4 regions of the Priestia sp. RMT2NF4 genome follow, and region 2 is predicted to be linked to each of the others. Evidence: riboswitches for the same ligand, from Rfam matches in the RefSeq annotation. Region 2 holds a riboswitch; each other region holds the start of a gene.
What was found. Region 2 has a riboswitch for S-adenosylmethionine ahead of ACMX9J_RS09880 (BMP family protein). Riboswitches for the same ligand answer to the same signal wherever they lie in the genome.
Positions count from the first base shown of each region.

Region 1: linked by a shared signal. The riboswitch ahead of mtnK (S-methyl-5-thioribose kinase) and the one ahead of ACMX9J_RS09880 (BMP family protein) in region 2 are both predicted to bind S-adenosylmethionine.
Region 3: linked by a shared signal. The riboswitch ahead of ACMX9J_RS21415 (trans-sulfuration enzyme family protein) and the one ahead of ACMX9J_RS09880 (BMP family protein) in region 2 are both predicted to bind S-adenosylmethionine.
Region 4: linked by a shared signal. The riboswitch ahead of metE (5-methyltetrahydropteroyltriglutamate--homocysteine S-methyltransferase) and the one ahead of ACMX9J_RS09880 (BMP family protein) in region 2 are both predicted to bind S-adenosylmethionine.

Region 1 is NZ_JBLQZO010000003.1:647,568-655,395, reverse strand. It holds gene ACMX9J_RS16755 (pyridoxal phosphate-dependent aminotransferase) at 1-821, opposite strand, end outside; gene ACMX9J_RS16750 (carbon-nitrogen family hydrolase) at 934-1,716, shown strand; SAM riboswitch class I at 1,808-1,959, shown strand; gene mtnK (S-methyl-5-thioribose kinase) at 2,095-3,267, shown strand; gene mtnA (S-methyl-5-thioribose-1-phosphate isomerase) at 3,303-4,361, shown strand; gene ACMX9J_RS16735 (hypothetical protein) at 4,490-4,726, shown strand; gene ACMX9J_RS16730 (hypothetical protein) at 4,801-4,965, shown strand; gene ACMX9J_RS16725 (methylated-DNA--[protein]-cysteine S-methyltransferase) at 4,966-5,469, opposite strand; gene ACMX9J_RS16720 (PAS domain S-box protein) at 5,489-7,669, opposite strand.
Region 2 is NZ_JBLQZO010000002.1:141,714-149,541, forward strand. It holds gene ACMX9J_RS09875 (ABC transporter ATP-binding protein) at 1-335, opposite strand, end outside; gene ACMX9J_RS09880 (BMP family protein) at 418-1,428, opposite strand; SAM riboswitch class I at 1,504-1,610, opposite strand; gene ACMX9J_RS09885 (hypothetical protein) at 1,954-2,112, shown strand; gene ACMX9J_RS09890 (hypothetical protein) at 2,203-2,571, opposite strand; gene ACMX9J_RS09895 (putative polysaccharide biosynthesis protein) at 2,585-4,195, opposite strand; gene ACMX9J_RS09900 (YjgB family protein) at 4,528-5,112, shown strand; gene ACMX9J_RS09905 (GNAT family N-acetyltransferase) at 5,140-5,982, opposite strand; gene ACMX9J_RS09910 (cyclase family protein) at 5,979-6,644, opposite strand; gene ACMX9J_RS09915 (2-methylaconitate cis-trans isomerase PrpF family protein) at 6,739-7,828, opposite strand, start outside.
Region 3 is NZ_JBLQZO010000006.1:136-7,963, reverse strand. It holds gene putP (sodium/proline symporter PutP) at 1-550, shown strand, start outside; gene ACMX9J_RS21430 (SIMPL domain-containing protein) at 651-1,310, shown strand; gene ACMX9J_RS21425 (hypothetical protein) at 1,373-1,639, shown strand; gene ACMX9J_RS21420 (trans-sulfuration enzyme family protein) at 1,674-2,855, opposite strand; gene ACMX9J_RS21415 (trans-sulfuration enzyme family protein) at 2,839-3,984, opposite strand; SAM riboswitch class I at 4,056-4,173, opposite strand; gene ACMX9J_RS21410 (hypothetical protein) at 4,340-5,002, opposite strand; gene ACMX9J_RS21405 (hypothetical protein) at 5,072-6,238, opposite strand; gene ACMX9J_RS21400 (CotH kinase family protein) at 6,381-7,466, opposite strand; partial or broken gene ACMX9J_RS21395 (CotG/ExsB N-terminal domain-containing protein) at 7,638-7,828, shown strand, end outside.
Region 4 is NZ_JBLQZO010000001.1:1,594,987-1,602,814, forward strand. It holds gene ACMX9J_RS08600 (hypothetical protein) at 120-365, opposite strand; gene ACMX9J_RS08605 (GNAT family N-acetyltransferase) at 484-984, opposite strand; gene ACMX9J_RS08610 (acetate uptake transporter) at 1,129-1,746, opposite strand; gene metE (5-methyltetrahydropteroyltriglutamate--homocysteine S-methyltransferase) at 1,889-4,183, opposite strand; cobalamin riboswitch at 4,333-4,522, opposite strand; SAM riboswitch class I at 4,602-4,712, opposite strand; gene ACMX9J_RS08620 (hypothetical protein) at 4,793-5,044, opposite strand; gene ACMX9J_RS08625 (hypothetical protein) at 5,303-5,473, opposite strand; gene ACMX9J_RS08630 (metallophosphoesterase family protein) at 5,630-6,505, opposite strand; gene ACMX9J_RS08635 (hypothetical protein) at 6,652-6,900, opposite strand; gene ACMX9J_RS08640 (sugar porter family MFS transporter) at 7,044-7,828, opposite strand, start outside.

The sequences.
Region 1 (7,828 bases), on a different contig from region 2:
AGGCTGACATACATATGATCTTGAAGAAGATTAATAGCTTCTACTACACTTTCATTTCCTACAGCAAATCCAACTCGCCATCCCGCCATGTTATACGTTTTAGAAAGAGTATAAATTTCAATTCCCGTCTCTTTTGCACCAGGAGTCTGTAAAAAGCTGATTGGCTTTTTACCATCAAATCCAATGGCTCCGTAGGCAAAGTCGTGTACCACACAAATATCGTGCTTGGCAGCAAACGCCACGGTGTCTTCAAAAAATTCTGCCGTTGCCACTGCACCGGTAGGATTATTCGGATAGTTTAAAAACATGAGCTTTGCCTGTTCTTTAGCACGTTCACCTATCTCTTCGTATACGGGCAGAAAATGATTTTCAGCCGTGAGCGGCATCACTTCCATCTTTGCTTTTGCAAGCTCTACTCCAGACCAGTAATCAGGATATCCAGGATCCGGAACCAGCACCGTATCTCCAGGGTTTAATAAGCACTGCGGGATTTCAACAAGTCCACCCTTCCCGCCAAACAAAATAGCTACTTCTTTTTCAGGATCCACATCAACGCCATATTCTCGTTTATAAAAAGTCGCAACGGCCTCTTTCAAAAACTGGTGCCCCCGAAATGGAGAATATTTATGATGCATAGGATTAGCACTTGCTTTTTGGAGTGTTTCTACAATATGTGAAGGAGTAGGCTGATCAGGATTTCCCTGCCCTAAGTTAATAACGTCGTGCCCTTGGGCCATTACTTTTCCTACCTTGCCTACAAGTGATGCAAAAAATTGTTTTGGTAAACTTTTTAATAGTTCCGATTGCTCAAATTGTTTCATCATCGCACACCTTCTCAAAAAATTCTTGAAATTCTAGTCACAAATAATATATTGTAATACTCAACTTGTAAAGTCATTTTTTTCAACTACTAAAAAAAGGACGGATGATAAAGTGAGTGTAAAAATCACGTGTTTGCAGCTTGATATTGCGTTTGGAAACCCAACTAAAAACCGAAAATATATTCAACAAAAAATGACGGAAGCTCTAAAAGAAAACCCTGACATCCTTGTGCTTCCTGAGCTATGGGATACAGCTTATGATTTGACGCGGCTAGACGAAATTGCCGATGATGAAGGACAGCAGGCCAAGCAATTAATCTCTCAATTTGCTAAAACGAACGAAGTAAATATTGTGGCAGGTTCGATCGCGAAAAAAACAGAGCAAGGCGTCACAAATACGATGTATATTTTCGACCGAAAAGGTCGTGAAGTGTCACAATACAGTAAGCTGCACTTATTTAAATTAATGGATGAGCACCTCTATCTAGAAGCAGGAACAGCAAAAAATCTTTTTACACTTGAACAGTCTTTATGCGCAGGAGTTATTTGTTACGATATTCGTTTTCCAGAATGGATTCGCGTGCATACTAGCAGCGGAGCAGAAGTCTTATTTGTTGTTGCTCAGTGGCCGGCTCCAAGACTTGCCCATTGGAAAGCACTGCTCATTAGCCGCGCAATCGAAAATCAATGCTATGTAATCGCGTGTAATCGTGTAGGCCAAGATCCTAATAACATATTTGCCGGACATTCCTTAGTCATCGATCCGTGGGGAGAAATAATCGCTGAAGCTGGCGATAGCGAAGAACTTTTAAGTGCCGACGTTAACCTGGAACTTGTAAAAGAAATTCGTAAACAAATTCCTGTCTTTACAGATCGCCGCACAGAATTTTATTAATTATGTATTGACAGCCGTTTTTTTGCATGATACGATTTTCACCAGATAACATAAAATTTTCAAACAAATCAAAATTGAATAAGTAATCGTACTCTTATCAAGAGTTGGCTGAGGGATTTGGCCCTGTGAAGCCCAGCAACCGACCGTCATTCCATCCTAAGATGGATCACACCCGTAAAACATGTTTTTACAAAGGCACGGTGCTAATTCCAACAGAAAGTAATTCTTTCTGGCAGATAAGAGGTTTGAACACTACAATCAAGCCTCTTTCCAACGAAAGAGGCTTTTATATTTTCTAAAATTATAAAAGCCTCCATACATTCTTAAACCTATTAACTTAGTAAACAAATCAGTTTAATAAACTATGGAGGGATTCTAATGTCAACAACAAAAACAGAGAAGTATCAGCCTTTAACAGAAATTTCAGCAATCAAACTTGTGAAAAAGCTAGGTCTCTTTGATGCCACAGAAGCACTGACTGCCCGTGAAATCGGTGATGGCAACTTAAATCTCGTCTTTCACATCATAAATGATCAAACGAATAAATCCATTATCGTCAAACAAGCACTTCCTTATGCAAAAGTTGTAGGCGAGAGCTGGCCTCTATCCTTGAACCGTGCCACGATTGAAAGCAATGCGCTCAAGCAATTCGGTGCATTTACCCCTGAACTCGTACCAGCTGTGTATTACCACGATGAAACGCTTGCTGTTACGGTCATGGAAGATCTGTCTCATTTAACGATTTCCCGCGCCGGACTTATTCAAGGAGAAAGTTATCCCCTGCTTTCACAGCATATCGGTTCTTTTCTAGGACATATTGCGTTCAAAACGTCGGATTTTGCCTTAAAGCCTCAGGATAAAAAAGAAGAAGTCGTCAAGTACAGCAATCCGGACTTATGCAATATTACGGAAGATTTAGTTTTTACAGATCCTTTTTTTGATATCGATACAAATGAATTTGAAGAAGCGCTGCGTCCTGATGTAGAAGAATTGTGGAACGATGGAGATGTAAAGCTACAAGCAGCAAAATTAAAATATAAATTTTTAACAAATGCCCAAACGCTAATTCACGGTGATTTACATACAGGAAGCATATTTGCTAGCAGTCAAGAAACGAAAGTGATTGATCCAGAGTTTGCTTTTTACGGTCCGTTTGGATTCGATTTAGGCCAATTTGTTGCGAATTTATTTTTAAATGCTCTTTCTCGAAAAACAGATCGCGAACCGTTATTTGCACACATTACGAACACATGGAACGTATTTAAAGATACCTTTACTGCGCTTTGGCATTCTGAAAACACTGAACCTTTCGCTAAAGATGAGCGCTTGTTACATGAAATTTTAACGCAAACGTGGCAAGATGCTGTTGGATATGCAGGGTGTGAAATCATTCGACGTACGATTGGCTTAGCTCACGTGGCGGACTTAGACGAAATTTCTTCAGAGGAAAGAAAAATTAACGCTAAACGTACTGCGTTAAAAATTGGACGCTATTTACTTCTGCACCAACAAGACGTTTCACCAAATGAATTTGAACATTTACTTCGATAACGAATAATGTACACAATGAAAGGATCGGTATCAGCATGACAAATACACTATCACTTCCGCGCTCAGTGGAATGGAATGAATCATATATTACTTTATTAGATCAGCAGCAGCTTCCTGGCAAAGTTGAATATATTAAGCTGCAAACCATTAAAGACGTATGGGATGCTATCACTACCTTGAAAGTACGCGGAGCCCCTGCAATTGGCATTACGGCGGCTTTTGGTCTTGCTCTTTCTGCGCTTAGCTATGACACGGATTCAGTCAAGGAATTCAACAAAAAGCTAGCTCTAGATCAACAGTATTTAGCTAGTTCACGCCCGACTGCCGTCAATTTATTTTGGGCATTGGACCGCGTAGCGAAAAGCGCTGAATCCGCTTCGTCCGTTAATGAAGCTAAAACAAAAGTTGTTCATGAAGCGATTCAAATTCAAGTAGAAGATGAAGAAACGTGCTACCGAATTGGAGATCATGCCCTTTCTTTATTTAAAAAGAAAGATAAAATCATGACAATATGTAATGCTGGTTCAATTGCTACAGCTTATTATGGAACAGCATTAGCACCTTTTCACTTGTCTAAGCAGCGCGATATTCCGCTTGAAGTATTTGCTTGTGAAACAAGACCCGTTCTTCAAGGTTCTCGCTTAACAGCATGGGAACTTCAGCAGTCGGGAGTAGACGTTACGCTGATTACGGATAATATGGCTGCTCATACCATTAAAACAAAAGGAATTAATGGGATCATTGTAGGTGCTGACCGCATTGCAGCAAATGGCGATACGGCTAACAAAATTGGAACGTATGGACTTGCTCTTTTAGCGAAAGCATTCGGTATTCCATTTTACGTAGCAGCGCCGCAGTCCACATTTGATTTATCTATTCAAGACGGAAGCAGCATCCCTATTGAAGAACGTTCACCTAAAGAAGTAACGCACATTGGAGATACGCAAATTGCTCCAGACGGAATCTCTGTGTACAATCCAGCTTTTGATGTGACGCCAAGCGAACTGATTACGGCTATTATTACAGAGCATGGAGTTATCCATTCCCCGTCTTTTGAATCCATTCAAAAAGTTTTGCTGCAATCTGCTCAATAACAAGAGGCTGGGACAAAAGTATTTTAGCCCCACTGCAAAACGAACCACTAATCAACATGTTGATTAGTGGTTCGTTTTTTTGTGATGGTAAATATCGTTTTATCTGTTTCGTTCCCTCTAGCAGTTGATTGGGGGGGCAAGGTGAAGACTCCTGCGGGAAAAACGGAAGGGGTGAGACCCCGCAGGAGCGCAAGCGACGAGGAGGCCCAGCGGCCGCCCGCGGAAAGCGAAGTCTTGCACGGAAATCAACTGCGGTGTCACAAGCGGTTCAGTTCATGTATACGAGTTGTTCATCTTTAGATGACATTGATTTTGTTATGTCTCAACCTTTTTTATTAAACAGTGCTTTTTGGCTGCATTTGTAACACAATTGTAACAGTACTCTCTGCTTTTTCTACATATATTATAGGGGATTCTTTTTGAATAAGGAGGAGTAAAAATGAGTGCAGAGCAAAAAACGGATAAAAACAAAGCGTTGAATCGCAAGCAGCAATATCAGCTATTCGATTTATCCAAAGATGAAGAACTAAATTCCCTCCCTTCTCCTCAGCAAATTGACGGTGTGTTTGTGCAAGGAGAAGGCTGGAAATTAGACGGTGAATAGTTATTTTAACTCCAGAGCGCCTTTTGCTACATTTCTTTCAAGCATTAATAGTTTTTCTTTTATATGAGTTTGGGAACCTGCATAACCTGTTAAAGCTCCATTTTTACCAATAACACGGTGACAAGGTAAAATAATAGGCAGTGGATTTCGACGATTCGCTTGTCCCACAGCCCTTACGGCTTTAGAGCGATTAACAGACTCCGCTACATCACTATAAGACCACGTTTGTCCATAAGGTATACCTTTAAGCGTTAACCACACTTCTTTTTGAAAGTCTGTTCCTTTTATATCCAAAGGCACATCAAATGTTAGCGTGCGCCCTTCAGCATAATCCTGAAGCTGCCGCTTCGCTTCTTTCACAAGGTGATAATTCTCGTCATGGACAAGTTTTTTAAGCTGCTCGTTGTGATCATCGCTATCAAACCAAATATGTTGAACCCCTTTTTCCGAGGCTACAATATAAATTTTCAAATCAGAAAATAAGTTCATTTCTCCATAGTACATACTCGCTTATCCTTTCTGTTTAGGCTGGAAGAATAACACGAAAAGCCGTTCCTTCTCTTATTTTGCTTTCCACTTCAATTCGCCCTTTATGTTCTTCGATAATTTTATATGAGACCATCAAACCAAGCCCCGTTCCTTTTTCTTTTGTCGTATAAAATGGTTCTCCTAAGCGCTTGATGCGCTCTTCGGGCATTCCGTCTCCTTGATCTCGAATGGAGACCGTCACGTAGTGCGGCTCTGTAGAATAGACTTCAACAAAAATTCTTCCCCCGTTTGACGTGACTTCAATTGCGTTTTTAATTACATTTATTAGTACTTGTTTAATTTGGTTCGGCTCGCAGTATACCATTGGCAGCTGAGGGGACACACTTAGTTCAAACTGAATATTTTCTAAAAGCGCTTGAGCATTTAATAAATCAATCGTTTCTTTAACAACCGCAGCTAGATTTTTCTTTTCGAACTTTACGGCCTGTGGCTTAGCGAGTACTAGAAACTCTGTAATAATGGTTTCGATTCTTTTTAATTCGGATTTAATAATATCAAAATAAAGAGAGTGATCTTCTTGAATGCTGCTTTCTAGCAGCTGAACAAACCCTTTTAAAGCCGTCATCGGATTGCGGATTTCATGCGCAATCCCAGCTGCTAACTGTCCGACTACTTGAAGCGTATCCGATTTCCGAATCTGCTCCTGCATTTGATTTCGTTCCGTTACGTCTCTTAAAAGCGTCATATATAGACCTGGCAAGATATCTTTTTTCGTAGAGAATTCGATATTTTTAACTTTTTCGTTCCCCGTAACGTACGTAATCTCTCCTTCAGCTTCCCCTTTTTGCTCAATTGTTTCTTTATGCTCAATGACCGCATCTAAATTCGCTGAAGAAATAAAATCCTCCATGGAATGCGCACAAATCTCCTCTTTGCTGAGTTCGAGAATATCACAAAGAGAAGAATTCACATCAATAATATTTCGCTTGCCGTCCCATAAAACTAACCCATCGATCGAACCATTAAAAATCTGTCTGAATTTCTCTTCGTTATTCCGAAGCTCTTGTTCGATTTTTGTACGTTCACTAATGTTTCGAAAAATGGTTAAATGGTCTCCTTCTATAATGCCTTTTTTCCCTGTGAATTCCAACTGTTTGATTTCTCCATTTGGCATGTAAAAAGGAAGCTGATTGCGAATTTCTCCTTCTTTTTGAAATGTTTGCAGCATTTTTAATGCACTAAAGCTTTGCTTATCGATAAACGTATACAAATTACTTCCAATCAATTTGTTCAACGGCAGCTCGAATGTACGGGACGAAGCAAGATTAGCGTTTAAGATTTCCCCATCGTCTTTCCAAATCAAAATGGCTTCAATCGCATTTTCAAAAATAGCCCTGAAATTTTTTTCGCTTCTCAACAGCTGCTGCTCCATCAGCCGTTTTTCCGTCACGTCTCTCATAATGGACATATAGTATTGACTGTATATATTAGCCGTTGTGGTAAATTCAAAAAAAGTAACGTCTCCATTTTCGAGCTTAATCGGCAGCTCGCCGCTTGTCTTTCCTTCTTGATGCAGAGTTCTCCATAATTTTTTCACTTTATAATGATAAGTAGGTTCTACAAGCTCTTCTAACGTTTTAGTTAAAAGCTGTGCTCTTGTATAATTTAATCGCTCGCAAAATGAAGGGTTCGCGTCGATAAGCTGACCAGTTCGATCAAAAATAACAATTCCATCTACCGCTTCATTAAATACATCCATAAACATATGATGACTAATAAACCGTTCGTTTTCCATCATCTTGTGCTGCGTAATATCTCGAAATGTACACACAATAATGCCCGACATGTGACTATGTTTGTGTGAAGTAAATTCAACATGTTTCATCATGCCGCTTTGAAGCGTCATCGCGCCTTCATATTTGAAATAGCTTTCTTCTAAAAGCGCTGGATAGTACGCTTCAATCATGTCATACGGAAAATACATGAGAAAATCTTTCATTTGATACGTTAATAGCTCATCCTTTGTTTTTTCAAACAGCCCGCAGGCTGATTCGTTTGCATTTATAACTTGAAAATACTCATCAAATACGACAATGGCATCTAATACGTCATTAAAAATAGCTCGTAGCTGCTCTAATTCACCTTGCTGCTTTTGCGCAGCTTCAGATGTTAATTCTCTGTGTGGTGACATGCTCATTGCTCCTTTCTTTTGCACTTCCCATTTCCCCACCTTTTATCTATAGACTTAGTATTCTACAAGATTTGCTTTTTACCTTTTTAAAATTAGTCACGTTTATTCAAAATGCGACATTTCTTCACATTCTCCCGTTATTTAAAAAAGGAGCATGAATAAAAGAGGCTGGGACATAACAAA
Region 2 (7,828 bases):
AAAAAGAGACCTTTCTTTGGCTCATGCCCCAAGACAATATTTTCAGCCACTGAAAAATGAGGAAAAACCATAAAATGCTGATGCACCATGCCTATTCCGTTTTTAATCGCATCCGCAGGAGATGAAAACGAGACGGTTTTCCCATGTAGCTGAATACTTCCTGAACTCGGCTTTTCCATTCCGTAAAGCATCCTCATCAACGTTGTTTTACCAGCACCGTTCTCTCCGACCAGCGCGTGAACCTCGCCTTTTTTTAGCGTAAAAGACACGTTATCGTTTGCTAAAAATGAACCGTATTTCTTCGTTAAATTCGTTAACTGCAGCAGCTCACTCATTCCATTCATTGCTCCTTTCCCCTTTAGGTTTTTTTCAAAAATAAGAAAGAGAAGCCAGCCTTACTCGACTTCTCTTCTCAACTCACTTTGCTAACGGATCTTTTACCACTGTTTTTCCATCAATAATCGAATCTTTAATTTCTTTTAATTGATTAATCACATCTTGTCCTACAAAGTCACTAAGAGGCGTCTTGCTGTCTTGAGTCACATACGTTAACCCAACACCTTTTTCTTTTAAGCCGTATGTCACTACGCCCGATTTAAATTTGTCATTTGCGAGTGCTTCTACCGTTTCATAAGCAGCTGCATCAGATCCTTTTAACTGCGATAAAACGATATGCTCAGGATCTACTTCCGTACGGTCAATATCTTGTCCTGCCGTATAAAAACCTTTTTCTTTTGCTGCTTCAAATACACCCAAGTCGCCTACTGCTGATGCTCCGGCGATAAAATCAGCGCCTTTTGAAGCTTGTAAAATAGCAAGTTCTTTTGCTTTAGCTGGATCAGAGAAGCTTCCAACATAGTTTACTAGAAACTCTGCTTTTGGATTTGTTGATTGTAATCCTTCTTTAAAACTTACCGTCCATTTTTTTAATAATGGAATATCATCAGCTGCAACCATTCCTACTTTATTCGTTTTCGTAATCAATCCTGCCGCTGCTCCTAATAAATATGAAGCTTCTTGCTCACGAAATACAACGCTTCTTACATTTGGTAAATCGACCACTGTATCAATAATCGCAAATTGACGCTGCGGATTTTCTTGAGCTACTTTTTTCAACGCATCTTCGGATTCAAAAGAAGATGTAATAATCAAGTCATAATTTTCGGCTACCGCAGCACGCAAATTACTTTCAATGGCTGCTTGGTCCGTAGATTCAATTGTCTTTACATCAATGTTATACTTCTTCCCAGCGCGCTTTGCTCCATCATCCATTTGCTGAAAAAACGGGTTAACCCCAATCTTTTCAGGCAAAACAAGAGCAATTCGCTTCTTTCCTTTCTCTTCACTTCCACTGCTTTTTGTACTTTTTGACTGACAGCCAGTTACGAGTAGTACAAGCGCAACTGCTAAAATAAGAAATCTCTTCATTTAACTTACTCCCCCTATAATATAAAAAAAGCTCTTCCTTTATATAAAGGAAGAGCTCGTTAACCAAACGTCTCTTCCTCATCTTCAAGAACATACTGTTCTTAAGGATTTGGCACCATTCTGTCATAGACAGCGGTTGCCGGGTTTCACAGGGCCAGTCCCTCCACCTCTCTTGATAAGGAAAACAATAGCTATTTATTTTATGTAATATAGTCAATATTAATAGTTTTTCAACAATTGTCAATATTATTTTTCTTTTTCACGCAAAAAAACTTTAAAAACAGATAGGATTATACGGTTTTAGTCTACTAAAATATAAAATAGAAGTTAAAGCCTTTACCTCATTTCTTGAATCATTCTATACTTCTTCACAAAGCACTTATACTGAATCTGTTGACGGTCAAGAGGGTTTAGTGGTAGCAAATAAGTTCTATTATATCTCTTCCGTTAATGTGTTATTAATTGAAACCACTTTACCAATAATGTTAGACTTTTCCTTAGTAATATTGTTAAGAGGTGTTAACGGTGAAATTAATGAAAGAACTATCTGGCATAGCTATTGGGCTTATTATCGCTTTAGCCGTTTCAAAAACATTTTTTGATACCCCGACCAACATTGGAATCATAGTTATTTTTATTACTAGTATGATCGTAACAGGGATAGCAAGAGTAAAACTAAGATGAGATAATCTAACAAAAAAACGCCACCTTTTATTCGCAAGGTGGTGTTTTCTTTTAATGATTTTAGTATGTAGTAATTCCAAGTGAAGGCTTTTACCCTTCTCCATCAATCATCGTATACTTCCTAGCAAAGCGCTTGTAGTAAATTTGCTCATCCTCTTGTCCATTGTTAAAAACAAGTCGGTTATGATCAATATCTTTCTCTTTTAACACATAGCCTTTTTCATCCATCAGTTGAATATATTCATCTAAATGTCCTTTTTTCACCATATAGTAAAGAACATTATCTGAATCCGTAGTCTTTGCTACATCTTGACTTCCCACTTCTAACTTGAATACGGCTGTTGCTGTTTGAATGGGACGGTAGTCTCCAAACACCTTTTCCCAGTTTAGTAGCAGCAGCGCGCCGAAGATTATGATACATCCTCCAGCGGCTACGGTTAGTACAAATCGTTTTGACACTTCTTTCTCTCCTTTACATTCTTTTTCTTCTATTTAACACAACAGATTGCCCTAAACTTGTTTTGACGCCAAGCCCTAGATACACAGCAGCACCTAAAGCTATTGAAATACAAGACGTGCTACTCGCAAGTGAAGATGCAGACAGCTTATTTTCTAAAAAATAGTGAGAAGCATAATTGCCAATAAGCACAGCGGCTGACATCACACTTACTAATAAAACAGGCGTCAACGCGGCTTTTCCTAGTGATTGAACTCGGTAAGAAATGGATTTTTCAATTAAATAAAAGTTATAGATAACCGATACACCATATCCTCCGTACGTCGCGACAACAGGTCCAATTTCTTTTAAGCTTGAAACCAACAGTACGTTTAGTACTATCTTCACAACAATACCTAAGCCCAAGCCAAAAATTAATTTCTTTTGCTGATTAATTCCTTGAAGAATCGCGGCTGTTACGGTAAAAAGAGCAAATAAAATGGCAGCAGGCGCATACCATTGTAAAACAACTCCACCGATTTCAGGACTGTTTTTCGCTCCAAAGATCATCATATATACCGGCTTACCCAATAAACAAAGCCCCACCGCAGAAGGAAGAGTAAAAAACAACAGCAGCTGCAGCGTTTTTGTAATCTTTCCTTTTACTTCTCGTAAATTTCCTTGCACAAAAGAAGATGTAATACCCGGAATCAGCGACATGCTGAAGGCAGTCGCTAGCGATACCGGCACCATTACTAAAATTTGCGCTAACCCAATGACAGAGTTGATTGTTTCGGCTTTAGCTTGTCCATACCCTATTGATTGAAAAAGCATGTTAATCGTAAACGTATCAATATTTTGATAGATTGGAATAGCTAAACCAACTAATACAAACGGAACAGCGTACGTCACAAGCTCTTTGAACATTAAAGAGAACGGAACAGATTTATTATTCTTTCCGCTGTTCACTTCCTTCATAATCAGCCGCTTGCGCTTTAGATACGTCGCACCGAGAATCCCTATTCCCCCTACGCCTCCAATAAACGCTCCAAACGTACCAATTCCAACAGCTTTTGTCATCGTGCTATGAAAGAGATGAATAACAGCGTATGCTCCTGCTAAAATAAACAGTACACGCACTATTTGTTCAATAATTGTACTCAGCGCGGATGGTCCCATGGACTGGTTACCTTGAAAGTAGCCTCGTAATAGACTCATAGGCGGGATAATAATTAAAGCAAAGCTCACCATTCGAATCACGTATACCACGTCTTTTTGACTATTTCCTGAGGAATCTTTTCCGTTAATCACTAGCTCAGCGAGCGAAGGCGCCATGGTATAGAGGACTAAAAATCCTATTATGCCTGTTATCGTCATTAATAGAAGGCCTGCTTTTAATAGATCTTGCCCTGCCCTGTAGTTTCCAAGACCGTTATATTTCGATACATACTTCGAAACAGCAAGCGGAAGACCCATTGTCGATAAGCTTAGCATCAAGGTATATGGACCGTATGCATACTTATAAAGCGCGTAACCTGACGTTCCGACTAGCGCTGTAAACGGAATAATATAAATAAAACCCAAAATCTTTGTTAGCAAAGAAGACGCTGTTAACAAAAGCGTACCTCTCATCAAATTTTTTTCCATACATCAAAACTCCAGCAATAAATATTATATTTTTAACAAATACTTGATTTATTGTATCATACTTACAGTTATTATCTAGTTTTTTATAAAAACTTAGAATCCTCCCTATATTACGTTTTTTTACATAATAAAGGAATAAAAACAAATCTTTTCACCTATGAGAAATGAATCGTTTTTTGCTTTTCACCTTACCTGACGTTTATATTCTGAAAGGCGTGTTACATTATATATATCAGTTACCAACTCAACTAAGACTCCTTGACCATTCTGGCCTACCTTCTCTTTTAGGTAGACTGAGATTGCTAAATCGTTATATATAGGAGGAAAAAATCATGAAAATGAAACAACGACTATCAAAAGCGGCTGCTGCTGCGACGATTACAGGAGTTGCTGCGTTTGGATTTGCTCCTGTGGCTCAGCTTGATACCCCAGCACACGCAGCTACATCTCAAGAAACAAGCAGCCAAAGTCAAACAGCTGTAAAAAACATTAACGAAATTTATAATGCGGCGGTGCAAGGTGAAGTGCCGCGATTAACAGCAGACTTAAAAATTGGCAAAAGCCTGCGTCAAGATGTTCGAGATCAGTTCGGTCCTCCGCCTGAAGGTTCATCAAATAACTTTGACTACTATCATGCGGAAATGGGTCACCCTGGATATGCATTTGGCTATGACCAAAATAATGTCATTAACGAAATCCGCTATTTTGGTACAAATGTAGAGCGTCAAACAAATTTAGGGTCCATCACGCAAGCTAACTTAAAGAAAGAATTAGGTCAGCCAAACTTTACAAGCAAAGTAAAAGGTGATGGTACGACTCAAACGAGATACACGTATCACGCCGGCGCCTATGATCTTGAATTTATTTTTGATGATAGCAAAACGTTAAATCACGTTAATTTAGTTAAAAAACCTTAAGTAATAGAAAAAGTAGCAGACAGCCTGCTACTTTTTTTCATGAAATAAAACTAATGCTGAATCAGCTACGTGTTCATACCCAATCTCCATGTAAATCTTGTTAGACGTAGGGTTTGTCGTGTCCGTGTATAGACTTGTTGTTTGAAAACCGCTGTCTAGCATAAGCTGAGAAAGCGTGGACACACAGCTTGATGCATAGCCTTTTTTACGTTCTTCCCGCGGCGTATACACAAAGTTAATCGTAACGTTGTGGGTTGTCGGACGCGTAGCATTAGCAATTGACACATACTTCCCGTTCACTTCCCATAAAAATAGCCGTTCTGCTTTAATAAAAGCTTCGCCTGTTTTGACAGCTTGCTCTTTTGATACAGGCTCTCCAATGACGCCCATAAACTCCCAAATCCATTCCGTCACGAGCGGAAGATGCTCCAACTTTGCTTTTATCAGCACTCCGTCAGCGTCCGCAGCTTTTTTCACTTTGTCTAACCGGTAAATGCGCTGATCCATTTTCAACGAAGCTTCTTGATTTTTTAGCGCTGCTAGTTTTTGAGAAAGATATAAAACCGTTTGCCTTTCTCCAACTAAGCCCGGTACGGTGGTTTCTTGTAACAGCTCCGCTACTTCGTTCAGCTCATCATCCGTTAGCTTCTGTATTTGAGACAGGATGATTTGCTGAGGATGGGTTTGCAGCAACACAAGCGCAGCACGATTGTCTTTTAAAATAATGCCCATAAAATTCAGTTTGCTGCTTTCATGTAAGCTTTGTAAAATGCCAAGCGCTAAGTTGTGAAGAACTTCATTTTTCTCTAAAAGCGGCTCGACTTGTTTTTTAAATTCCTGCACTTCCCTGTATCTATGTAATTGGATCATGTTCTTTCTACCTCCGCAAATGCTCTTACCGGAAATGTTCCGGCTCCTTTTATTTTAGGAGGCACGGCGTAAAATAAAAAGGACTCCGTTAGTTGATCTAAGCGACATAAGTGTTCAGCAATCACAATGTCCGCTCCTAACAGCAGCGTATGAGCTGGTCTTGCTTTTCCTTTTGTGTCGTCAATATTCATCGAATCAATTCCGACAAGAGCGGGCTGTTGAGACACTAAATAAGCAGCCGCGCTTTCTGTTAAGTATGGATGGTTTTCTAAATAATCGTCTGTATTCCAGTAGCGATCCCATCCCGTGTGAATTAATACCGCTTTGCCTTTTACGTCTATATGGTGAAAATGAGATTCATCAATAGCCGTTAAAGTCGGGTCGATTGAAATTACTATTCCTTCCAGTCCGGCTGTTTTATCAATAGCCGTTTGAGCTAAATCCGCTCCGTCTTTATATCTGTGAAACGGCACGTCAATATACGTACCTGTATTTGTAACCATTTCAATTTTACCGATTTGAAATTCAGTCCCTGGTTCATACAGCTTTTTAGACTCTTCTCGGCTTAAATAGTCGCAAATAATCGGTGCCGGCAAGCCTTTATGCGTGATAACTCCGTCTTCAATGATGTGGCTTAAATCAATATACGTTCTTTTTTTCATACTACCACCCACTTTTTCAATATTTAGTAAAAATATTCTAACACAAAAAAACTCTTCCTAGTTTCCTAGAAAAAGTTTTTTTTAGAGAACGTTATTAACTTGATAAACATACATCGTACGCGTGCTTTGTATAAACAAATCCTTCAAAAATAAGACGGGCCGTACGCACTACTTTGATTCCATTAACCTGTCCTTCTTTTAGATCTACACTGGTTTCCATAATTCCCATTGGATGAGCAAGTCGAACCGTATCGCCTTTTAATTGAACCATTTCCGATACCAGCGTTCCTTTTGTATAGATAGCCGCTGTTGTACAAATTGCTCCTGTAATCGCAAGCGTTTGATGCGGTTTTTGCATCGACATCATGCGAATTAATACGTCCATTTGAGAAGCAGCTTTTTCTCTGCCAGTCCCGTCGCGGTGGTCCATCGGAGGAGCAATAATCGTCATTTTGGGAACCGCTGGTGATAGTTTAGTTGCTTTGTCTTGAGGTGCGAGCCCCGCTTTTTCCGCTGCAATGGAGCGAATTTCTTCAAATAGCTTCAGCTGTTTGTCCGTGTATTCATGCGGAAGTTCTGTTCCTTTTAGGCCAATATCCGCTGCTTTAACAAATACAAGCGGATTTCCTACATCAACAATTGATGCTTTTACTGTTCCGATGGATGTTTGCAGAAGATCAATAGCGTTCCCGGTCGGAAGCAGTTTTCCGGTAACGGCTCCTTCTCCGTTTTCAAACGAAAGATAAATAGGTGAACCCGTACCTGGCACTCCAGGAATCATACATTCCCCTTCTGTTTTCACTTTCCCGTTTTCTACTTCTACTTCCGCTACGATTACTTTTTTAGTATTCGTATTATAAATCCGCACTTTGGTCACCGGTTCCACAGCTTGTACAAGTCCTTGTTCAATTGCGTAAGGTCCCACTGCTGAGGAGATATTGCCGCAGTTTCCTTTAAAATCAACGAGAGATTCGCTGATGCTGACCTGCGCAAACGTGTAATCTACGTCAGCTTCTTCTAAATCTGATTTTTTAATAATCGCAATTTTACTTGTCAGCGAATTAGCTCCGCCCAACCCGTCAATTTGACGTTGATCCGGACTTCCCATTATATCTAGCAAAAACGGTTCCCAATCCGATTTGTTCACAGGCATTTCTTCATGATTGATAAAGACCCCTTTACTC
Region 3 (7,828 bases), on a different contig from region 2:
TAAATTTGCTGATGTTTTATTTAATCCATTAATTACTGGATTTTTATATGCAGCTTTATTGGCAGCGATTATGAGTACTATTTCTTCTCAGCTGCTTGTAACGGCAAGCTCTGTTACAGAAGATTTTTATAAAACATTTTTCCGACGTAAAGCCTCTGACAAAGAGCTTGTAACAGTCGGAAGAGCTGCGGTTTTAGGTGTTGCAATTATTGGTATTTTGCTTTCTTTAAAGCCTAGTGATACGATTTTAGGACTTGTCGGATACGCATGGGCTGGATTTGGTTCTGCATTTGGCCCGGCCATTTTACTAAGTCTTTACTGGAAGCGTATGACTAGATGGGGAGCCCTTGCAGGAATGATTGTAGGTGCAGCTACAGTATTAATTTGGGTAAATACTCCATTGAAAGATGCCCTTTACGAAATGATTCCTGGATTTTTCTTAAGCTTGCTGGCTGTTATTGTAGTAAGTCTGTTAACAAAAAAGCCTTCAGAAGCTGTAGAAGATCAATTTAGAAACATGGAAAGCGTATTAGAACAGCATACAAAATAGTAAAAAAAGTACACAAGTTACGACTTGTGTACTTTTTGCTTTTAATGCAAGCCCTGCAGTCATATATATGTACTAAAGACGGATTAAGGAGGGTTTTTACATGCAACATTCTTATTTCCCTTATGAACCTACACAGCAACTGCGCGCAGATACACAAAATAGAGAAATTAAAGTAACTGGTGAAGGAAGTGCTTCAGCCATTCCAAATGAAATTTCCATGACGATTGGAACGCGCACGGAAAACCGAGACGTTCAAGAAGCCTTAAAAGAAAATTCAGCTGTTTCAAATACTCTGCTGCAAGAGATACAAAAACTTGGAATCAATGACCAGCAAATTGAAACAGCTTCATTCACTATAAATCCTAAATATGATTACAGCGATGGAAAATCGACTCTTACAGGATACGAAGTACAGCATTTGTTTAGAGTAAGAGTACAAGATGTAAAACAAGCTGGCGATGTTTATAACGCTACGTTTTCAAGCGGAGCCAACGTAGCGCAAGATCTTCAATTTCACGTTACAAATGATGATAAATATGAACAAGAAGCGATAAGTAAAGCTTTGCTTAACGCTAAAGAAAAGGCCTTTACCATTGCCAACACGCTGCAGCTCCCTATTAACCAAATCCCCATTTTAATCGAAGAAGGCCCCGTCTATCAGTCATCTGGCTCCTCGCCTAAGTTATTAGCAGCCTCTCCCCCTATCCAAGCTCAGTCCTTGACTGTATCCGCTTCTGTAAAAATTACGTACACGTATTAATACTTATGATAAACTATAGATTATTATAATGAAGAAACTAATCTAAAGGAGCTCTTTGCACAATGACTTCTGAACATTTACTAGCAGCTTATCAGACTCTATGGTTGAACCGTTCTTTCGCTTCTAAACAAGCCCTGACAAGTGAAGATCAGCTTCACGAAGCCATTCTGAAAGATTTAAAAGATGAAATGACTCATCCACGCGTTCGGCAAACACCGTATGTAAAATATCATCTTGGCATAAAAAGAATTCTAAACAGCAGTCTTTCCTCTGATGAAAAAGTTGCGCTTACGTCCCTATACACAAACCTTTTAGATAGCTGTATATAACAAAAAAAGGACTTCCTTAATGGAAGTCCTTTTTTTATTTAATTAACGCTTTTTCTTCTAAGCTTTGAAAAACAGCGTTAAAGTCTTGCTTCAAATCCTCGAATTCCTCTAACCCTACTGAAAGGCGAAGAAGTGAATCAGTAATTCCTTTTTCTTCACGTACTTCTTTTGGGATACTTGCATGAGACATTGTTGCAGGATGCGTGAGAATGGATTCAACTGCACCTAGACTAACGCCAATTGAAGCTAATTTGACTCCTTGTAAAATATGTCGTGCTACTTTTTCATCCTGCACTTGGAAAGAAATCATAGCTCCGTATCCATTTGCTTGTTCTGAAATGAGTTTGTGGTCCGGATGACTTTTTAAGCCCGGGTAGTATACACGGCTCACTAGAGATTGTTCTTCAAGCCACTTTGCAAACTGCAGCGCTGTTTTTAACTGCTGATCTAAACGAACTTTTAATGTCTTAATGCCTCGAAGCAGTAAAAAACAATCCTGTGGTCCTAAGATAGCACCAAAAGCATTTTGTACAAACTTTACTTCTTCCGCTAGCTTTTCATCGCTTACCACAACTAGACCGCCAATGACGTCACTGTGACCGCTGATATATTTTGTAGCACTATGAATGACAATATTTACACCAAGGTCAATCGGCTGCTGTAGATAAGGTGTTAAAAACGTGTTATCCACAATTGTAAGGAGATTGTGCTCCTTCGCCAAACTTGCTACTGCTTTAATATCCGTTACCTGTAAAAATGGATTTGAAGGGCTTTCGATATAAATAGCCTTCGTATCTTTTGTGATAGCTTCTTCTACTTTCTCAACCTTCGTTGTATCAACAAAAGTTGTTTTGATACCAAACTTTGAAAATAATCGTGTTAATACACGATATGTCCCGCCGTACGTATCGTGTGAAACTAAAATTTCATCCCCTGATTCAAAAATAGATAACACCGATGAAATAGCAGCCATACCTGATGAAAAAGCAAAACCAGCGTATCCATTTTCTAGCTGAGCAATAGTGTTTTCTAAAGCCTCACGCGTTGGGTTTCCTGAACGAGAATAGTCATAGCGGCCGTTGTTCGTCTCATCTTCTTGGTTAAATGTAGATACTTGATAAATAGGTACGTTAACCGCTCCAAAATGACCGTCAATTCCTGTATTTGCATGAATTAAGTTCGTACCAAATCTATGTTTATTATTGTTGGTATGCATCAAATGCCTCCTTCAAATCTTTAATTAAATCATCTGCGTGCTCAATTCCAACTGATAATCGAAGTAAACAGTTTGTTACTCCGACACGATTTCGAATTTCCTCCGGAATGTCAGCGTGTGTTTGACGAGCTGGGAATGTCATTAAACTTTCCACGCCTCCTAAGCTTTCTGCAAATGTAATAACTTTAACATTTTCTAAAAGTACTGACACGATGTCAGGGTGTGAGACAGCAAAAGAAATCATGCCTCCAAATCCAGTTGCTTGTTTCTTTATGATTTCATAGCCCGGATGTGTTTCAAGACCAGGGTAATACACTTTTTCCACGAGATCATGAGCAGTAAGCCAATTTGCAATTTTCAGTGCGTTTTCGTTATGTTTTTCCATACGAAGCGCTAGCGTCTTAATACCGCGCAATAACAGCCAGCTATCTTGTGGACCTAAGATTGCCCCAGCTGCATTTTGATAAAAACGAATTTTTTCTCCTAAGCTACTACATCGAGCGACTACAAGACCAGCAACTACATCATTATGACCCCCAATGTATTTGCTTGCACTATGTATCACAATATCTGCTCCAAGCTCTAAAGGACGCTGATAGTAAGGGGACATGAATGTATTGTCAATGATAGTAAGCAAATCATGCTGTTTAGCTAACGCAATTGCTTCTGGCAAATCAGTCACGTGCATCATTGGATTTGTAGGTGTTTCAATGAATAAAGCTTTCGTGTTGGGACGAAGCGCATCTTTTACTTGCTCGAGATGGGCTGTGTTGACGTACGAAACAGTAATTCCTTGCTCTGAAAAGATTTCATTTAGTACTCGGTACGTTCCTCCGTATAAATCCTCTGATACAATTAAATGATCTCCGTTTTTAAATAGCGCTAAAACTGACATTACACCCGCCATTCCTGAAGCGAATGCTACTCCTACTTCGCCTTTTTCTAAAGCAGCAATTGCTTCTTCCAATGCCGTACGAGTAGGATTTGCCGTACGTGCATAGTCAAATCCTGTACTTTGCCCTAAAGCAGGATGAGCAAATGTTGATGCTTGGTAAATGGGTGTTGTAATAGAACCTGTTGAAGGGTCACGACCTACTCCTGAACGAACTAATAAAGTTTCAATTTTCATCTATTTCTCTCCTTAACTCAAAATAAAAAACACTCTTCACAGATGGAAGAGTGTTCGTTTATACACGATTTCTCTCATCTGTTAGAACAATACTGATGTTCCACAGGAATTAGCACCGTTCAAATGAATGTTTCATTTGATGGTTGCCGGGCATCGCAGGGCCAGTCCCTCCGCCACTCTTGATAAGAGTTCTATATAATTGTTGGTGGTTAACGTTTGTTGTTACTAACTTTAATAAAGATTTTCTTTATTGTCAACATAATTTTCTAAAAAATTTAAATCATCTCATTTGTTTATTCAATATACTTGTCCTGATAAGTACATAAAAAAAGAGACGACACCGAGGTCTCTTTTTCTAAGGCAAGTGCACAGATTTTACGTGTGCTAACTTCCAATACATACTTTCTCCATTTGCCGTAATTAGTTCAACAATATTATTAGAAACTTCTTTAAGTACGCCAATTTTTTCTGATTGATCCCCTAAATCTAATACGACCAGTTGATTTTCATATTTTTTAAGCTGCTCTTCAAAGTTTCTGACAAAAGGTGCAGAGGCAGGCCTTACTGGGAGCTCTTTGTCACTTAAAGAATAAGGAGTTAACTCATTACTATAAGGGGTAAGCCATTTCAAATGATGTAGAGAAACAAAGACATTTTTATACACTGGAGAATAAAACACAAGATAATCATTCAGCACGCTTGTAATATAGCCATGCAATGATTTTCCTCCTGTTACATAAATTTCAATAAATTTCCCTTTTGCCTGCTGTAAAATATTACGATAAGAAATCCGCTGACTTTCTTCTATTAAGTTCTCTTCTATTTCACGCAAAACCGTATAGTCTTCTTCCGATACTTCCCGCAAACGATGCATGTGTAAAAGAGGAATATACAAATAATCATGTCCATTATACAAAACCATAATATCTAATCCAAGATCAATAAGTCTGCCAACAAATGTCGTTTTACCTGAAATATCTAACTCCACAATTTTATCGATATAATGATTCATACTCATACTCATTCTCCTCCTTTTTCCTATATGATAGAAAAGGTGCTTTATAAGCACCTTTTATGTTCCATTTCATCATGCTTTCCAACGATAATTTTTCGTTTTGATAACTTTCTCGGCCGGTGCTGAAGAGCGTGAACTCGTACGGCGTCCTCCCGTGCGGCGTCCTCGAGAGCGATCGTCTGTGCGTCCTCCCGTGCGGCTTCCTGTACGTCCACCTGTGCGGCTTCCCGTACGTCCACCTGTGCGACTTCCCGTACGTCCTCCCGTGCGGCTTCCTGTACGTTCTTCTGTAGACTTTGCAGCTTCAGTCTCTCCATTTTCTTCTGTTTCTTCATTGTTTTGATTGTTATCGTTTTGCTTAAAAGCCCCTTTTGCTCCTACACAAATGGTTTTAACGTGTCTTGGCTGTAAGCGTAATACTTGATTATTCTGCACAAGTGTAAATGTACCATTTCGGCTTTGTACTAACACGCCCTCTACAGCTTCAGGTCCTCCATTATTGATTGATACCCATTTATGGGAAAGGTGAGCAAAAAGATCGTTGAAGGTTTTAGATTTCATATATTCTGGCTCTTGGCTCACTAAGAGTTCATTTGCAGATTGAGTAGTTTGATCTCCATTGTTGTTTTGATATTCACTCACACTCTTAACGTGTTCAGTATTAATATAGATGACACCGTCGTCTTCTGTGAGTAATACTATATAAGCAGATTCAAATGAACCTAAGACATCAAGAAGCTGACCTGCTTTTTTCTCAGGTCCACCTTGATTAACCTGCACATATTTAGTTTTCATTAATGATAAAGTTCCAGCAAAAGTTTTTCCTCGATATAATTCTAAGTCTGCACTAATTCCTGTAAACGTTTGTGCCGAATTTGACATAGTATCTTCAGTAATACTTTTTACATGCGCTAAGTGATAATATACAAGTGTATATTCTGGTTGATTATTATTTTGGTTGTTTTGGTTGTTTTGATTGTTATTTTCACCATTGTTGTTATTATTGTTATCATTGCTTTCCACTGCTAAGATTAAATAATCTGATTGCACGTCAACCAAATAACCTGTTTTAGATTCAGGACCTCCACGATAAACGGTCACCACTCTTCCTTTTAGGGGTTTGAAGTGAGAAGAATAGCCTTTATCAGGCGTTTGTATATTTCGGCTGCGTTTTTGGCTTGATTTTTGGCGTGGATTTTGATTTTGCTCTTGTTCTTGGCCATAGTAATAGTTACTCATTGTTTTTCCTCCTTATTAGTTATCCTTATTGGTCATTCATACTGTATATATACGTATCATGTACAGCTATTGATTTCCTGCATTTGCCTATTATTAACAAAATCCACTGTTGCCTATAAATTGCCTATAAATCTATCTCTTTTTAAAGAGTCAAAAGGTTATTTTGAATATACGCTGTTCGTTCTTTTATAAAAGACAGCATAAATTCGGGTTCTTTATAAAATTGCTCCAAGTTATCTTTTACGTAAGGATCTTTTAATACATATGGAGCAATATACTCATGCAGTTGATAAATGATTGGTTTCATGTATTCTATTGTAAATTGATTATTTAGAACATTGTTCATTTTTTGAATATATCGCTTTTTAATGCTGTTCACCGCCAGTAAGCGAGCTGTAAGCGTATTAAATCCTTGTGCACGGACATAGTCTCCTTCCATTACTTTTCCATTTACATCTCTTCCCCAAGTTGCATCATAATCCCATGGAATCAGTTCAAAGCGCCCGCTTTCATGATTTAGATAGAGCGCATAGTTATGGACAAAACCGTCGTAATTCTGCATACAAATAATACCGACTAACCAAGATAAGTAGCGGTCGACGTTCAGGTACTTCTCAATATTCTGTTCGAATTCCGTATTTGTCCATGTATTAAGATTAAATATAAACTTTTCTAATTTTTCCTCGTCTCCTTCTCTCACTGCTTTATCTTCATATCCAGATAACAAAGTTGTTTTTGGCTTTTTATCCAAATCGCTCATCAAAGAAAAATTAGCATCTCCGTCCACTGCATAAAATATGGATCCATCCGCTAAATTTCTTTTTTTCAAAAATAGTTCATCTACCGATTCGAGCTGAAGATATATTCCTTCATTTTTCCCATTAATCTTAAGAGTGACAAACTGAGAGTGGGGAGATAAAACATCTAAAGAAGAGAAAAAATCGAGGGACAATTTGTTGCGCATAAGCGATGGATCTTTGTATTCAGCGTTTAGGTGTATTTCTTTGGCGCGCTGAAATATTTTCGGAGAATAAAATTCAATATAATATGACTTTTTCTTCATCTTCCGAATATGGGAACCTCTTAGGAGCAAATCAATATCGTAGCGTTTTTTGTTAAACTTCATCGTTGCCTGAACCGCTTCTTCTGACCAAATATCTCTTTGCATTTCCTTTAAATCTTTTACATTCACAAACAGAGCGTATTGAGGGATTTCTTTTTGCTTCATGATTCGACCACCTTTCTTCAATTATTAAAGTATATGAAGGGTAAATTCTCCATGATACCCCGCAGCATCAACTATTTCCGCAAACTCCACTTTTGACTCATATCAAGGACAAGCATCATCGCGTATTCTATTAATGCAAGACCTAGTCCAATTGACAAGGAGGTTTTTGTATTGCATATTACAGCTGAAAAAATTAAAGAGGCTGCTGAAGCCCTAGAATGTACAGAACTGAAATCTTTTATGTTTCAAGAGCCAACTGCCGGTCCACTAACAAAGCCGCGTCGCTCTTCTCGTAGCTCTCGTCGTAGCTCTCGCCGTTCTACCCGCGGTACGCGTCACTCTTCTCGCGGCTCTCGTCGTTC
Region 4 (7,828 bases), on a different contig from region 2:
TCTTCATTAAGAATCTCAATTCATCGTTCGGATCTTCCTTCAACTAAAATACTTTTGTCCTGTCCACTTTTCCCTTATTGTTATACATTTGTTAAAATTAGTTAAAAACCCCTCACTTCTTACTTTTCTATAATGCCTACAACGAACAAAAACACTGCTAATGAAAGCATCCAAAAGTTTAAAACAACTCCGCCAATAATTGAATACCATTTTTTCGACATAGACGCAAAAACAATGCCCACCAGCGAAAGAATCCCCAGCACTGCAATATCGACATACATATTCACACCGGGACCTCTTCTTACCATAAAAAATGAAAAGCTGATGATTACTAGTATAAAAGAAAGCACGCCGTACTTATTCATGTAAACACCCTCACTTTTACATATTTACAATAATTATACATAATAAAGAGTAAAAAAAGCACAAATTCATTAAAAGAGAACTTGTGCTTTTTTTATATCATTTTATTTTTCGTAAAAATTAAAGCTCCTTACTCATATTAAACCACTGCACGCCTGCATGCTGGGACTGCGCAACTCCTTGATTCACATATCCGTTTTTTTCATAAAAAGGAATCAATTCTTCTTTACACGTTAAAGTCACCGTTACGCGCTGTTTGTTCCGTGCTTGTTTTTCAAACTCTTTTAGCAGCATACTGGCAATTCCTTTGTGATGATGCTTGGGGTTTACAACGATACCTAAAATACTTTGATGACCACCTGTCTCAGGGTTCGAAATCGTTTTTTCAAACAAATCATCCGTAATAAACGGAGCTGAAATGACGGGTCCGTTCACATATCCGATTATTTCTTCATTTTCTTGGGCGATGATAAACGTATCAGGAATGGTGTTGATCCGCGTGATAAATGCATCTTTTGAGGCAGCTTCTTCAGGTGTAAACCCTTTGTTTTCTAACGTAATTAATTGGTTTAAATCTTTTTCATCCACTTGTCTTATAATCATTGAAACGATTCCTCTCATTATGTATTTCTCTTTTTTCTCTAAAAGCTTCTATTATATATAACTATCTCTTTCTACTATATATAAAAACGCACAAACAAAAAAGGATTGACCTCTGCATCATACAGAATTCAACCCTACTTCGCTGTTTAATGAACGTCTTGATTATTTAATAAATGCACCAAACGGCTTGCCCACCGGAAGCACAACTCGACCATAGTGAGTATTTAATACAGCCGCGGCAGATCCATAGAATGAAAACAAAGCGATCAATAGCTCTGACACTGCTGCTAGTAAGTGCGTGTATTCATAGGCCACATCAAATGTACTTAGCGATAATCCAATAAATAAGAAATCAATTAATACAAAAATAATAAATAATACTTTATGAGTGCCCATTGCTCCAACTGTCATAAAAACGCTGAAAATCAAATAGCCGACAAAAGCAAATGCTAGCTGCTTCGGATCCGCTTCTTTTACGAGCGCTTCTCCAAATGCGCCAAGCTGAATAAGCCATGTCATAGCTACACCTAGCCAAAATAAACCGAAGGCACCAAAAGCAGTTGCGCCGAAGGTATTATTATGTTTGAAATCTTGCATAGACGCGATTAGCTGCCCTATTCCGCCTAAAAAAATTGCCCATGGCAATACCAATGAAACACCATCGGTTACCCCAAGCTTTTGAAACGATGCAACAAGTGTCACCATGGCAAGTCCGAATAGGCCTAGCGCTGATGGATCCGCTGTTACAATTTTAACGTGCTGCGTGCTGTTGTTACTCATGTTGTACCTCCCTGATTTTAAAAACACCTTTAAAAAGATACAAAAATCTACGGGAAGTGTCAATGGATATTTTTGGCCTTTAAAAAACCCATAAGACCAAGCAGTGTAGCGTTTACACTGCTTGGTCTTGACTTTCTTGTTATTAAGCGTTTTGTAATAAATTTTTTCTTGTTTGTTTTGCAGACTCAACCATCACTTTTAAAGCTTCCACCGTCTCGCTGATTCCTCTTGTTTTAAGACCGCAGTCGGGATTAATCCAAAACAATGCAGGATCAAGCACTTTTAGAGCGCGGTCAATGTTTCGTGTCAGCTCTTCAAGCTTCGGTACGCGCGGGCTGTGGATATCATATACGCCAAGTCCAATTCCCTGGTTATACGTATGTTTTTCAAACGCATAAATTAATTCACCGTGGCTTTTGGACGTTTCAATGGAAATCACGTCGGCATCAAGCGCTTTGATCGCATCAATAATCTCTTCGAATTCCGAATAGCACATATGCGTGTGAATTTGCGTCTCGTTTTGCACCGATACCGTGGCTAATTTGAACGCGTACACCGCGGCGTTCAAGTAGCTTTCCCAGTTTTCTCGTTTTAACGGCAGTCCTTCACGCAGCGCCGGTTCATCTACTTGAATCATTGAGATGCCCTGACTTTCAAGTGCTTCCACTTCTTTTCTAAGAGCAAGCGCAATTTGATTTGCCACGTCGTAGCGCGGGATATCATCACGCACAAATGACCAGTTTAAAATCGTAATCGGCCCCGTCAGCATTCCTTTAACAGGCTTATTGGTTAGAGACTGTGCGTAGACCGTTTCTTTGATCGTCATCGCCTGCTCGTACGAGACATCTCCGTAAATAAGCGGCGGCTTGACGCAGCGAGAACCGTATGATTGCACCCAGCCAAACTTCGTAAACTGAAAGCCTCCTAATTTTTCACCGAAGTATTCAACCATGTCGGTACGCTCAAACTCTCCGTGCACAAGAACATCTAAGCCGATGTCTTCTTGAATTTCAATCCATTTTTTGATTTCAGCGTTAATGTACGCTTCATATGCTTCATCGCTTAACTCTCCTTTACGCCACTTCAGACGCTCTTTTCGCACTTCTTTTGTTTGCGGAAAGCTTCCAATTGTTGTCGTTGGAAGAAGCGGCAGTTGAAACGCTTCTTGCTGAACGCGTTGACGTACGTCAAACGGCGCTTGGCGCTCTGCTTTATAGCTGTGCAGCTGCTTCAGCTCTTTTTGCACGTCTTGGTGATTTCGAAAAGATGATCCATTTAATGCTTGAATCGCCTGTTTGCTTACACTTATTTCTTTTTCAATTGCTTCTTTTCCTTGCTGCACCGCTTTTGTTAAAAGCGTGATTTCCTTTAGCTTTTCATCTGCAAAAGACAGCGCGTTTTTTAGAATTGGCTCAATGGTTTTTTCGCTTTTCACCGTGACAGGAACATGTAATAAACTTGATGAAGGCTGCAGAATCAAACGGTCTTTTGATACGGCTTCTTCAATTTCACTGATTGTTAAAAGCTGTTCGTCCAAGTTTTCACGCCAAATGTTTCGTCCGTCAATCACTCCTGCTGCCAGCACTTTATCAGTTGGAAACCCATATTTATTAAGCGCCGTGAGATTTTCGCCTCGGTCATGTACAAAATCCAATCCAATTCCGTGAACAGGAAGAGCAACTACTTCTTTATAGTAATCTACGCTGTCAAAATACGTCTGCAAAATGACTTTTACATTCGGTGCCGCTTTTTTCAAAGCTTTATAGACTTCTTTATACAGTGCCACCTCTTCTTTTGATAGCGTTGTAGCTAAAATCGGCTCATCTATTTGTACCCACTCGACCCCTTCTGCCTCCAGCTCCGCTAAGATTGTTGCATAAAGAGGAACAAACTGTTCAACTACTTTCTTAAACTCACTTTTTTTATATCCTTTTGACAGCTTCACAAATGTTACTGGACCTAAAATAACGGGCTTGCCTTTGATATTCAGCTTTTGCTTTGCTTCTTTGTAAAATTGAAGCGGACGATTTTCTACAAGGGCAGGCGTATATTCGTCAAGCTCGGGTACGATGTAGTGATAATTTGTGTTAAACCATTTTGTCATCGTAGAAGCTACCGCACCTTTTGTTCCTCGGGCGATGTCAAAATACGTTTCAAGGGATACCGGGCCTCCGTTATATTCAAAGCGCTTTGGCACCAAACCAAACATAGCGGCTGTATCTAACACGTGATCGTATAAGCTAAAATCGCCGACTGGAATTAATTCAATTCCTGCGTCACGCTGTTTTTTTAGATGTCCTAGACGAAGAGCTTCAATTTCCTGTAGAAAGATATCTTTCTCTAGCTTTCCTGCCCAAAACTGCTCAAGCGCTTTTTTCCATTCTCGTTTTTCACCAATTCTTGGATAACCTACATTTGAACTTTTTACACTGCTCATTTTTTCCACTCCCTGTATATTTTTTTATCGCTAAACTAAAAAATCTCTCTTTTCGAAATGAAAAGAGAGATGATACGCATACTTAACTAAAGTTGAGATAGCCTGTTTTTCTCAACACGTATTCCTCACTCCTCTCTATATCCCGTAGAGCTTAAGTGCATACAACAGGCAGGTCTCCTGACTTAGGTTCATCGCTTCCTATCCCTTCCCATTTCAACATGAAACAGTGGTTAATAAGTTGCTCCCCATTACAGTGGCGGGACCGCGCCGGCTTTTCACCGGTCTTCCCTTTTAAGCTGCGTACATTCGTTACACAGCACCTGATGCATTTCTATGAAATTGTTCATTCAAAACACCTTCACATAAAATAAAAAGCCTCTCTATTATGAATAGAGAGGCATAGTATCTATGAAATCCTCTCTTATTTTTCAAAGCTGTACGCTTTGCAGGATGTAGCACCTTTTTAACAAGATTGTTAAATGGTTGCCGGGCTTCACAGGGCCAGTCCCTCCGCCTCTCTCAATAAGAGTTTTAATTGTTTATAATATTTTGAATGTAGAGTCATCTTAACACCTTACATTTATGTTGTCAAAAGAAATTTCAAAAAAATTAGTTTTCAGGAGGCGTTGACGCTAATTTTTGCCTTAATAATTTGTAATCATCTTTTCGATGTGTTTCGATCAAGTCTTTTGCTCCTTGATGATACCCTGAAGAATAAATGTACTCTACCGCCGTTTCGATAAGCATTCTCTTTTCTTCCGCACATTCTCGGTCCATTAGGGGGAACAGTCTACCTAAAAGGTCATTTAAATCTTCCTTAATAAAACGATTGAGTCCTTCTTGCATCTTTTCGTTTGCCATGATAGCTCCTCCATTTGCTGTGTATGTTCTAAGTTTCTATAAACAGGCATTTCACTGTGAATGTTAAGATAAAGTTAAGTCATTAAACAGTATATCAAGTGAATGTTTTTCTTCAATTACATATGTAATACAAATATATGACAAATATAGAGAATATATCATCATTCACTATCTATTATAACGCTTGGCTTAGCCTTCTGCTACAAGGTTTCGTACGGTTTTCCAAAAGAGGTTGAGACATAACGAAGTGAATCCAATCTAAAGGCAAATGGGATTCATGAGCTGAATCGCTTGTGACACCGCAGTTGATTTCCGTACAAGACTTCGCTTTCCGCGGGCGGTCGCTGAGCCTCCTCGTCGCATAAGCTCCTGTGGGGTCTCACCTGTTCCGCTTTTCCCGCAGGAGTCTTCGTCTTGTCCTCCAATCACCTGCTAGAAAGACCTATACACATGAAATCTACGTTTACCCTAATAAAAAAATGAACCACTAATCAAGATGCTTGATTAGTGGTTCATTTTTCATTTCGCCTAAAACCCTTTTTTCCCAGCCTCTTTTTTTGAACCTAGCTTTCTACTTTCTTGTTTTTACAAACAACTTCTTCGAGGTCGTCCAAAATCCTTCCAAAGAAGAGGTCCTAAAATGTCGTACCGGCTAACAAAAAACTCCGTAAAATTATAATTATTTAAAATTAAAGGCGGTTCAAAATCAAGGGGAGCACCCGCGCCTCCTGATAATACAAAATCAGTACCTCTTCCAAGCGTAAACGACCCGTTTCTGTTTTTTCTAATAAACTGCTCGTCATACGCATGCACGTGGCTGACTAACACTTTTTTCACGCGATGTTCTTGAATTAAATCAAAAAATTCTTGACTTTGAGGAGTCGTTACAGGAAAACCTCCCAGGTCTGACCACCGGCCAATATTTGGCTGCGCATGCATGGCTACAACGGTATTACGAGGAGCATCCTCTAGCTGCTGCTCTAAATAATTCAGCTCTCTATCTGTAAATCCATATATTTTATTCTTGGGACTGATGATATTATTTAATGCGATGCACCGGAAGTTAAAGACAGGAATATCAATGACCCAGTGCACTTTTCCGATAGTGGCTCTGAAGTTTTCGAGGTTGCTTTCTTCAAGGTTTAATTCATCATGATTCCCTACGCATACAAACACGGGAATGTTTGGTGCTATTTTTTCGACAACTTTAACAAAGTGCTCCAAATACCTCTTTTCTCCTGTATACACGGTGTCTCCCCCATGAATAATAAACAGCGGATTCAATTCCACCGCCTTTTTTAACACAAGCTCAAATTCACCGCTCATCGTGTAACAATTATCGTTTGGTCCGTCACCTCTGCTGTCGCCCATAAAAACAAAGTTGAATGGATCTCTCGGATTTAATTGTTTAATTCTTTGCTTTAATAACTTTTCAGAACGTTCATGAAGCGTCAAATTCATCAACTAGTTAATCCCCCTATTACTAAATAAATTTAGTTAAAAGTAAACAAGCTTACTTATTTATATGAGAATTTGCTGATGAAGGTCACTATCTTCTTGTAAGAAGAACGCACATTTAAATGAGTTTCCATAGCCTATCTATTCTTTCATTTTGTTAAGCACGGATAGGACAACATAAAAGCTAGAATCTCAGTATCTATTAATAAGAGCTGGAGCATAATCCAAAGACGAACAAAGGCCGACATGAGCTGAACCGCTTGTTGCCCCGCAGTTGATTTCCGTGCAAGGCTTCGCTTTCCGGGGGCGGTCGATGAGCCTCCTCGTCGCTTGTGCGCCTGCGGGGTCTCATCTGTTCCGCTTTTCCCCCAGGAGTCTTCGCCTTGCTCTCCAATCAACTGCTAGAAGAAATGAAACAGCTGAAACCTGCGTTCACCATAAAAAACGAACCACTAATCAAAGTGTTTGATTAATGGTTCGTTTTTCACTTCGGCTAACATACTTTTATCGCAGCACCTTACATTTAAAACATTTACGACAATTAAACGTATTTATTACGCTCAACTGGACTTAAAGAATTTCTTTCAGAGCGAGCTGCCATGTCCGTTTCAATTTGCTCTAGGCTACGTCCTTTTGTTTCAACAACTACAAAGCGTATGAAGAATAATCCGAGAACACAAATGATCCCAAATGTTGAAAAGATTACGCCTAAGCTAAACTGATCGGCTAAAATAGGAAACACAAGCCCTACTGCCAGCGATCCTGTCCAGTTAAAGGCAGATGAAATTCCAGCACCGATTCCGCGTACAGAAAGCGGGAAAATTTCTCCTACAATGATCCACGTAAGCGGCGCCCAAGAAAACGCATAGCAAAGGATAAAGCAGCACAGTGCAATTAACGTAACCCAGTTCACGACGGATTCATTAACGCCTACTGCTCCAAGAATAGCCGGGGTAAAAAAGGAAAGAGCCATTCCCGCTCCGCCAACCGTAAGAATAGTACGGCGATTAAATTTATCAACAAACTGCAGAAAAATAAGTGTTGTCACAACGAAGATTACCCCAACAATAACCGTAAAACCAGCAGCTACCTGCGGCGCTAAACCAACTTGACGGGCAATGCTTGTTGCATAATAAACAATTGAGTTGGAGCCTTGAATTTGCTGAAAAGTTGCCATTCCGACACCGATAATTAAAGCTAAACGAAACTTTTTCTGAAACAGCTGTTTAATGCCTGATTGTTCATGCACAGCTACGCTTTGAATTTCAGATACTTCAGCTTCGACTTCAGCTGCTGAGGAACGAAGCGTGCGCAGCACTTCACGCG